3 regions of the Microbacterium soli genome follow, and region 1 is predicted to be linked to each of the others. Evidence: predicted binding sites of a transcription regulator. Region 1 holds the regulator's gene; each other region holds the start of a gene.
The links. The regulator LexA, encoded in region 1, represses DNA repair genes until DNA is damaged. The targets are predictions, from matches to a motif close to TCGAACANNTGTTCGA.
Positions count from the first base shown of each region.

Region 2: the regulator LexA is predicted to act here: its motif matches at 1,518-1,533, upstream of recA (recombinase RecA).
Region 3: the regulator LexA is predicted to act here: its motif matches at 1,577-1,592, upstream of ABD770_RS08505 (HNH endonuclease signature motif containing protein).

Region 1 is NZ_BAABCP010000001.1:2,352,518-2,355,788, reverse strand. Features, by position in the region: gene ABD770_RS11120 (histidinol-phosphate transaminase) at 1-153, opposite strand, end outside; gene ABD770_RS11115 (LysM peptidoglycan-binding domain-containing protein) at 215-613, opposite strand; gene lexA (transcriptional repressor LexA) at 918-1,604, shown strand; gene metE (5-methyltetrahydropteroyltriglutamate--homocysteine S-methyltransferase) at 1,672-3,271, opposite strand, start outside.
Region 2 is NZ_BAABCP010000001.1:94,041-97,311, reverse strand. Features, by position in the region: gene pgsA (CDP-diacylglycerol--glycerol-3-phosphate 3-phosphatidyltransferase) at 1-282, shown strand, start outside; gene ABD770_RS00520 (CinA family protein) at 279-758, shown strand; gene ABD770_RS00515 (helix-turn-helix domain-containing protein) at 939-1,247, shown strand; gene ABD770_RS00510 (DUF3046 domain-containing protein) at 1,264-1,485, shown strand; gene recA (recombinase RecA) at 1,732-2,781, shown strand; gene ABD770_RS00500 (regulatory protein RecX) at 2,815-3,271, shown strand, end outside.
Region 3 is NZ_BAABCP010000001.1:1,837,844-1,841,114, reverse strand. Features, by position in the region: gene ABD770_RS08505 (HNH endonuclease signature motif containing protein) at 66-1,547, opposite strand; gene ABD770_RS08500 (exonuclease domain-containing protein) at 1,670-2,953, opposite strand; gene ABD770_RS08495 (hypothetical protein) at 3,101-3,271, opposite strand, start outside.

The DNA of each region.
Region 1 (3,271 bases):
GAGGATGTCCTCGATCACCGCCTCCGGGACTGGATGAGCGTTCTCGTTGACGTTGAGCGCCACGGGCAGGGGTGCCTGTGGCGCACCGTACGGGGTGAGTCCGCGAAGATCATCGCGGAGGGGCAGCTCGTCGAGAGAGGTCACTCTTCCCATGGTAGAGCGCAGCGCCCGGGGTCTCGCGCGCATGACGCCCCGCCCGGTGAGGAACCCGGGATCAGCGCGAGTACCGAGCCGGGATCGCCAGTTCGGCGCCTGCCTGGATCGCGCCGCTGCTGAGGTTGTTCAGCCGCACGATGTCGTCGATGACCACCCGCGGATCGACCTCAGGGGCGATCTCGCCCGCGATGGACCACAGCGAATCCCCCGGCAGCACGGAGACCGTCTGGAAGGGCACCGGCTCGCTCAGGCGGGCCGACGCGAGTGCGGTGCCTCCCGCGAGGACCGACAGCACGATCCCGACGACGAGAGGAGCGGCGACGATCGCCGCCAGCACCCGACGACCGCGCACGGTCAGACGGAGCCTCGTGCCACGCGCGGTCCGGCTGCGCTGCGAGCCGACCGCGACACCGGCGGCGCGGACGAACGCGGGGCTCTGGATGCTGATGGTGCTCATGAGGGGCTCCTGTCTCCGCCCGCCGAGGTCCGGCGGGAGTGGGGCAGCTTTCGCATCCGGCATCCGGCCGGGGACGCCGGATGCGAAGCTACGTTCCGAATATATCTTCGATATCGAACATCTGTCAAGGATTCTTCGAAACCGGATCTTGTTCAACGCCGACACGCTCGAACGAATCTTCCGTTTCCCGGCGATTATCGGATACGGTTTCGATGACGACAGCCCATCACGGGCCACCGACATTCGAACCGGACGTCCGCGAAGGAGCGGTCCCCACCGGTCGGCCGATTCAGGAGGAGCACCGATGAGCGACCAGCCAGCCCCCGCATCCGAGCCGCCGCGCACCCGTCGGCGCAAGAGCCTCAGCGCGAAACAGCAGGCGATCCTCGAGGTCATCCAGACCTCGATCGCCCAGCACGGCTACCCGCCCAGCATGCGCGAGATCGGCGATGCCGTGGGGCTCAGGTCGCTCTCCAGCGTCACGCACCAGCTCGGCCAGCTGGAGCTGAGCGGCTACCTGCGCCGCGATCCGGGCAAGACACGGGCCATGGAGGTGCTCATCGATCTGCCCGGGACCGGCACGGAGAATCCCGCCGACACCGCTCCCGCGGTCGGAGACGCCGCCCTCGTGCCATTGGTCGGCCAGATCGCCGCGGGCGTGCCGATCACGGCCGACCAGCAGGTGGAGGAGATCTTCCCACTGCCGCGGCAACTCGTCGGCAAGGGCGATCTGTTCATGCTGAAGGTCAACGGCGAGTCGATGATCGACGCGGCCATCTGCGACGGCGACTGGGTCGTCATCCGCGCGCAGAACACCGCGGAGAACGGTGAGATCGTCGCGGCCATGCTGGACGGCGAGGCGACCGTGAAGACGTTCCGGCGCCGCGACGGGCACACCTGGCTGCTGCCTCGCAACTCCGCCTTCGAGCCGATCCTCGGTGATGAGGCCGTCGTGCTGGGCAAGGTCGTGGCGGTGCTTCGCGCGGTCTGAGCCCGCGCCCCTGACGGCTGAGGCGCTCCTCCCCGACCGGGGAGGAGCGCCTCGTCCGCGATCCGGCTCAGGCCGGGACCGACACGTCCTCACGGACGCGTCGCGTGGCCTCCACGATGTTGCGCAGCGAGGCGACGGTCTCCTCGTACCCGCGGGTCTTCAGACCGCAGTCCGGGTTCACCCACAGTCGGCTCAGTGGCAGTTCGGCGGTCGCCCGGCGCAGGAGGGCCTCGATCTCGGCGACGCCGGGGACGCGCGGCGAGTGGATGTCGTAGACGCCCGGCCCGATGCCGTGATCGAAGCCACTGCCCTTGATGTCGCCGACGACCTCCATGCGGCTGCGGGCCGCCTCGATCGAGGTGACGTCGGCGTCCAGCGCGCGGATCGCGTCGATGACCACGCCGAACTCCGAGTAGCACAGATGGGTGTGCACCTGCGTCGCGGCGGCCGCCCCGCCGGTCGCCAGACGGAACGACCCGACCGACCAGTCGAGGTAGTCCGCGTGATCGGCCTTCTTCAGCGGCAGCAGCTCCCGCAGCGCGGGCTCGTCGACCTGGATGATGGCGATGCCCGCGGCCTCGAGATCGGCGATCTCCTCGCGCAGCGCCAGGGCGACCTGGTTCGCCGTCTCCGAGAGCGGCTGGTCGTCTCGCACGAACGACCAGGCCAGGATGGTCACCGGCCCGGTGAGCATGCCCTTGACGTGCTTTGTGCTCAGCGACTGCGCGTAGGACGCCCACGACACCGTGATGGGCGCGGGCCGCGACACATCCCCCCACAGGATCGACGGACGGGTGGCGCGAGAACCGTACGACTGCACCCAGCCGTGTTCGGTCACCGCGAACCCGTCGAGGTTCTCCGCGAAGTACTGCACCATGTCGTTGCGCTCGGCCTCGCCGTGCACCAGCACGTCCAGCCCCAGGCCCTCCTGCAGCGCCACGACACGGTCGATCTCCGAGCGCAGGAAGGCCTCGTAGTCGTCCTGAGGCACCTCGCCGCGGCTGAACCGCGCACGAGCGCGCCGGATCTCGGCGGTCTGCGGGAAGGACCCGATGGTCGTCAGCGGCAGCACGGGCAGATCCAGCGCGCGCTGCGCGCGCTCGCGGTCCTGGTAGGGCGCACGGACGAAGTCCGCCTCGGACAGCGCGCGGCCGCGCACCGCCCCGTCGCGCACGCCCGGCGCGTCACGGCGATCGGAGAGAGCCGCGGATGCCGCATCGAGCTCGGCCCGGATCACGGACCGCCCCTCCGCGAGGCCACGGGCGAGGGTGACGATCTGCCCGACCTTCTGGTCGGCGAACGCCAACCAGGACACCAGCCGCGCGTCGAGCTTCGTCTCGTCCTCGACGTCGTGGGGAACATGCAGCAGGGAGGTCGAGGTGGACGCCGCGACCCGCCGGGCGCCGAGGTCGCGCAGCGCTTCGAGCTTCGCGAACGCCGCGGCGAGGTCTCCACGCCAGATGTTGCGTCCGTCGATCACGCCGCCCACGAGGGTCTTGCCCTCGAGCTCCGGGAGCGCGGCGGGCACCGCCCCGCGCACGAGGTCCACGGCGATGGCCTCGACGGGCGCGGAGGCGAGCACCGGCAGCGCCGTGCCCAGATCGGCATAGGGAGCCGCGACGAGGATGGCCGGGCGGTCGTCGGAGCCGCCGAGCACGGTCAGCGAG
Region 2 (3,271 bases), 2.3 Mb from region 1:
TGGATCGTCATCATCATCCTCGTCCGGGAGTGGGGCATCACCGTGCACCGCCTCACGGTGATGCACGAGCACGTCGTGGCGGCCGCGTGGATGGGGAAGATCAAGACTGTCGTGCAGGGTGTCGCGCTGGGCTGGGCCCTGCTGCCGCTGCAGGTGTGGATCGGGATGCCGGTGTGGACGGCCGTCACGCTCGTGCTCATGATCCTCGCGCTCGTGCTCACGGTGCTCAGCGGCATCGACTACGTGCTCGCGCAGGTGCGCGGATCCCGGGGTGCGGCATGACGGCATCGGGACTGGTCGCAGTCCTCCGAGAACGCGGCTGGACCCTCGGTGTGGCGGAGTCGCTGACCGGGGGAGCGGTGACCTCCGAGATCGTGTCGGTGCCCGGTGCGTCCGTCGTGCTCCTGGGCGGTGTCGTCGCTTACGCGACGCAGCTCAAGCGCACGCTCCTCGGCGTGGACGCGGCGCTGCTGGCAGCACACGGACCCGTGCACCCGGAGGTCGCCCGTCAGATGGCGGACGGCGTGCGGCGCGCGGTGGCTGTGGACGGGCGGGCGGCCGATATCGGCATCGCCACGACGGGCATCGCCGGCCCGGAGTCGCCCGACGGTCAGCCCGTGGGCACCGTGCACGTCGGCGTGGCGACGCCGGGCGGCGTCCGCGCGGCGGCGCACGTGTTCACGGGATCCCGTGCCGAGATCCGGTGCCGGGCCGTGGAGGCCGCCATCGCGCTGGCCCTGCAGGCCGCCGGGGAATAGCCGATGCCGGGCGTCGGTTGTCATGAACGTGCTCAAGCAGCGACACGGCATGATGATTCCAGGCAGATCCTTCACAACTGAAGCACAGCGAGACACAGTAGATTCGGCATCATCCGATCAGGCTAGACTGGCGATCCACTCGGAACGCGATCGGAGTGGAGACGTGGAGAGGAGGTTCCGATGATCCTTGTCAGACAGGAGATCGGCGATGTGCTGCGGGACTTCCGCCTGCAGAAGGGGCGCACCCTCCGCCAGGTGGCGAGCAAGGCATCCGTGGCCCTCGGGTATCTGAGCGAGGTCGAGCGAGGTCAGAAGGAGGCCTCCAGCGAGATCCTCGCATCGGTCGCCGATGCGCTCGACGTCCCCATCTCGACGATCATGCGCGAGGTCGGAGACCGCATCTCCGTGCTCGAGGGGCTGAGCGGATTCCCCGACGTCGTTCCGGACGAGCTGGTGGCGTCCGTCGAGCCCGAGTTTTCCCTGCGCTGAACGGTCTCGGTTCCGGATGAGACGCAGCGAGTTCCTGCGCGCCGTCAGCGACGAGTTCGGCAGCCGTGGCGAGACCCTCACCCACGATCTGATCCTCGGCGGGATCGGGATGTCGGCGCAGGAGGCGCTGGATGCCGGGGTGCCGCCCCGAGACATCTGGATGGCGCTGTGCGAAGAGACGGATGTCCCCGCACAGCGCCGCTACGGGGTGGGACGGTTGGAGCCGCGCAGACGCTAATCGAATCTCGGGATGCGCCGTTCGGCGTGTCGTCGAAGATGTGTTCGATGTGCGCGTATCGTTCTGCACAAGTGGTTCTCGTGCGATTTCCCTCCACAGAACGCGGATTCCCCGACGCGATGTCGGAGGCCGCCTCTAGCGTGATGGACGTGGCACAAGCCATGCGCCTTGTCGCAGAGCCGATCCGGCCGGGAGAAGCCGCGACAGCCTACAGGCGGCAGTTTTCGAGACATCAAGGAGCACATCATGCCATCCACAGACGACCGCGAGAAGGCACTGGACTCCGCGCTCGCGCACATCGAGCGCCAGTTCGGCAAGGGGTCCATCATGCGGCTGGGAAGCGACGAGCGCGCTCCTGTCGAGGTGATCCCGACCGGGTCCATCGCCCTGGACAGCGCCCTCGGGATCGGCGGGCTTCCACGCGGACGCATCATCGAGATCTACGGTCCGGAGTCCTCGGGGAAGACCACCCTCACCCTGCACGCCATCGCCAACGCGCAACGCGCGGGGGGCATCGCCGCCTTCATCGACGCGGAGCACGCGCTGGATCCGGAGTACGCCCGCAAGCTGGGCGTCGACATCGACCAGCTGCTGGTCTCCCAGCCCGACACCGGCGAGCAGGCGCTCGAGATCGCTGACATGCTGATCCGCTCCGGTGCGATCGACCTCGTCGTCATCGACTCCGTCGCCGCCCTCGTGCCGGAGGCCGAGATCAAGGGCGAGATGGGCGACTCGCACGTCGGCCTGCAGGCGAGGCTGATGTCGCAGGCGCTTCGCAAGCTGACCGGTGGCCTCAACCAGACGAAGACCACCGCCATCTTCATCAACCAGCTGCGCGAGAAGATCGGCGTCTTCTTCGGCTCGCCCGAGACCACGGCCGGTGGAAAGGCCCTGAAGTTCTATGCCTCGGTGCGTCTGGACATCCGGCGTATCGAGACTCTGAAGGACGGGGCGGAGGCCGTCGGCAACCGCACGCGCGTCAAGGTCGTCAAGAACAAGATGGCGCCGCCGTTCAAGCAGGCCGAGTTCGACATCCTCTACGGCGTGGGCATCTCCCGCGAGGGCAGTCTGATCGATTTCGGCGTCGAGCACGGCATCGTCAAGAAGTCCGGCTCCTGGTACACCTATGACGGCGACCAGCTCGGTCAGGGCAAGGAGAACGCGCGCAACTTCCTCGTCAAGAACGAGGACATCGCCGCCGAGATCGAGACCAGGATCAAGCAGAAGCTCGGCATCGGAGTGAAGGCCGTGGAAGAGGCCCCGGCCGACGAGCTGGCAGAGCGTCGCCCGGCGTGATGAGTCGGCATCTGTCGAAGACCGGAGCCGGCCATGGAGCATGACGACGAGGAGCCTCTCGCACCCATCACCCCGATCTTCGGCGGGCGGCGCGCGCCGAAGGACGGCCCCCGTTCGGGGTCGGGGGCCGGGTCGCGAGCCGACACCGGGGGCGGAATCCCCCGTCGGACGGGCGAGGACAGGCTCTGGAGCTCCGCCCTGCTGGACGGACGGTCGCGCGCGGGAGTGCACTCCGCGGTCGCGGACGGTCCGCACGACGACGATGCGGGGGAGGGAATGGAGGAGATTCGTCTGCGCGCGCAGGAGGTGCTCGTGCGCAGACTTCGCGGCAGACAGCTTTCCGTCTCCGAGGCGCGCTCGGTGCTGCGCCGCACCGACGCCGACCGGGAGACGATCGAGCAGATCATCGACGAGTTCCAGCATCGTGGTTACCTCGACGACCGCACGCTGGCGCAGCTTCTGGTCAGATCGGGTGTGGAGCGCAGGGGAG
Region 3 (3,271 bases), 510 kb from region 1:
TCGCGAGGCGCACCGTCCTTCCCCGTGATCAGCACGGGGAACGGTCGTGCGGGCGTTCGCTCCGCTCAGACGGCGGAGCGGATTCTTTTCGGCGGCGGGTCGATCCCACCGAACGCATAGCTCAGCACGGTGCGCGGTCGCATCGCATGCTCGTCCCCTGCGGGATCTTGCAGGGTGAAATCGCCGCGACCTTCTCGCGCGATCCGCCATCCGCCGTGGTGCAGCGCCATGTGGTGGTAGCGGCACAGCAGGATCCCACGGTCGATGTCTGTTCGACCCCGATCCCGTTTCCATTCGTCGATGTGGTGGGCTTCGCAGTAGGAGGCGGGTCTGTCGCATCCGTCCCAGCGGCATCCGCCGTCGCGAATCGCCAGCGCAATGCGCTGCCGCGGTGTGAAGAGCCGCTGCTCCCGGCCGACATCGAGCGGGTTGCCACAGGAATCGACCGTCACGGCCACGAATCCGCTGTCGCAGCCGCGCTGCTCGGCGATCGAAGCCGGGACCGAGATCAGGTGGTCTTCGCTGTGCGCGACGGCGGATCGGACGCCGACGGCGTTCACCGTCTGGACCAGGCGCACTCCGGCCTGGCGCGTGCCGAACACGCTCTCGGCATCGGCGAGGGTCCCTGCCCTGAGCATGTCGAGGATCAGGTCGTACGCGAGCTGATCGTTGGTGCGCGGGTCTTCCGAGAGGGATGCCGCCCGCGCCTTCTCCTCGGGATCGACGAACCGCGGCCCGCCGCGCCGTGGCCGCAGCGCCGCCGCCAGCACGGTTTCGAGGAACAGGTCGCCCTCGTCGTCGAGCACCATGGTCGCCCGCTTCTGCCCGTCCTGTGCACGGTAGGTGCGGAACGACCTCTTCTCGAACCGCTCCATGAACCGGGCTTCCGCGCCTTCGGGGTCGAGCATGTCGCGGATGGTTCGCGCCTGCTGCCAGAGCTCCTCGGCGGTGCGATGCGAGGCGTCGCAGACGAGGTGCTCGGCGGCCCGGGTCCACCTGACGCGCTGCTCCTCATCGGTGGCCCCGCCCCCGGCATCCGCGCGGTCATGAGGCTGTTCGGCAGGTTCGCCGAGTCCGCGCCGGATCGCATCGAACTGCGCTGCGGTGAGGTGGTCGTCTCGCAGCGCGTCGCGGAGGGGCTGGAACCACGGAACGGCGACCGGCAGCGCCTCACGCGCGGGCGCCGGATCGGCGGGCGCTGCGCCGTCATCCACGAGCGCCTCCCCCACGCGCACCTGCCGATCGGCATCCGCCTTGGTCGATCCTGTGACGTTCTGGACGAGTGCTGCGGCCGACCTGTGCCCTCGCGACGCGGAGAGCCCGGAGTGTCCCCGCTCCCGCTTCGAGCGCAGGGCGATGATGCCGGCCGCCATGACCTGGATCTGCTCGACCTCGTGCGCGAGGGACGCCGTCTCCTCCAGGATCCGCACGACGTCGGCATCCGTCATCGCCATCATCGACGCCCGCGCGAGGTCCGCGTCGGCTCCGTCGCGAAGCCGCCCACGCAGGGTGGGGATCAGCGCCGCGACGTCGGTGAAAGCTGCCATGTCTCCATCATGGACGAGGCCTCCGACATTCGAAGATCGTTTCGAGCATCTGTGGATAACTCGCACCGGATGCCGGTCGGAGGATGGCGACCGCTGGCGGGTACACGCGGGAGCGCGACATCTCACCCCGCGGAGTTCCGTGCCAGGTACGCCTCGAAGGCCGGGACGAACTCGGCCTCGGTGACGATGGGGATACCGTGGGCGCGGGCGGTCTTCGCCTTGCCCGACTGGCTCGCGGGGTCTTCGGCGACGAGCACCACACAGTTCTTGGTCACGCTGCCGGTGATGAAGCCCGCGTCGGCGATCGCCCGCGCCCAGGCATCACGCGGACGGCTCAGCGTGCCGGTGAATACGACGCGTGCACCGGGCACGAGGGTGAAATGCGCTCCGGTGCCGGGTGCCGGTGAGGCGGCATCATCGCGGCGGTGCCGCACGACGTCGCCGACGGCGATGGGCTGCGCGGCGGGCTGGTTCGCGGGGAGCGCGGGCATCGGCTGGTCGAGGATGGTCGCGATCTGCGCCAGCTCACGACGTTCGGCGTCGCTGACGATGCCGTCGGCGAGGGCCTCTGCCCGGGCTGCGGCGAGGTAGTCGGCGTGCAGCGCGGTCACCCGGTGCGCGTCGAGATGCGCAACCTCGGCGATGGCCTCGAGTCGCGAGTACTCGACGGTGGAGATGAGCCCGTCCTCCATGACGCGCGTGAGCATGTCGAGGTAGACGGCCGCAGCCGGATCTGAGGCGTCCAGCGGGATGCTCACGCGCTCCCAGAGCGGGAGCCCCGCGGTGTCGACGAACGCCATCGGCGACGATGCGGAGGCCTCGGCCCGCGGCGCGTTCCGCGCGGGCCCCTGCCCGGCCGGCGTCAGCGGGAAGACGGCTCCTTCGGCATCCGCTTCCCACCGCGGGCTGTGCCCCGCCGCGTCGATGAGAGCGGCGAGCACGGCGGCCGTCGCGCGGGCGTCGCCGAGCGCGGCGTGGGCGGCGGCGTTCTCAATGGACAGCACGGCGCACACGTCGCTGAGCTTGGCCGCGCCGAACACCGAGCGGGACCAGAGCATGGTGCACAGCGCCGCATAGGTCGACGGCAGCAGGTACCCGCCGGACTCCAGCTCGGCGCGCAGGAAGCGGACGTCGAACGCCTGGTTGTGCGCGACGAGCGTCCGCCCGCTCAGCATGCTCACGAGATGGGCGGCGATGTCGGAGAACAGCGGCGCATTGACGACGTCGCCCGCACGGATGCCGTGCACGTGCGTGGCCCCCACGTCGCGCTGCGGATTGACGAGCGTCGTCCACTCGTACTCGACCGCGCCGGCATCGTCGAGCAGCACGACGCCGACCTCCAGGATGCGATCGCCGCGCGCGGGCGAGAAGCCCGTGGTCTCCAGGTCGATGACTGCGTAACCCATACTCTCCCCTTCTCAGGCGGCACTTCCCCTCAGAGGCGCCATTCGAATACTGCCAGAGGGGTCGGACACGGCTGCTGCGTGACGAAGGTCAAACCCGCAGTCTTCCCTCCGCCTGAGGTGACATGTATAACCGTGATTACCGCGTAGTCAGCGGAATCGATCCGCATCGATATACGCGCTGATGTCCGCCCAGGCGTCCGTGTCTTCTATGGACCATTCACGGCCATAGAGGTCATGAAACCGAACGATGTTCTCGGCGATCTCGGTGAGGTTCCACGTGAGCGCGAGACTCGCGTCCTTCCACCCAGCGTGCATTCG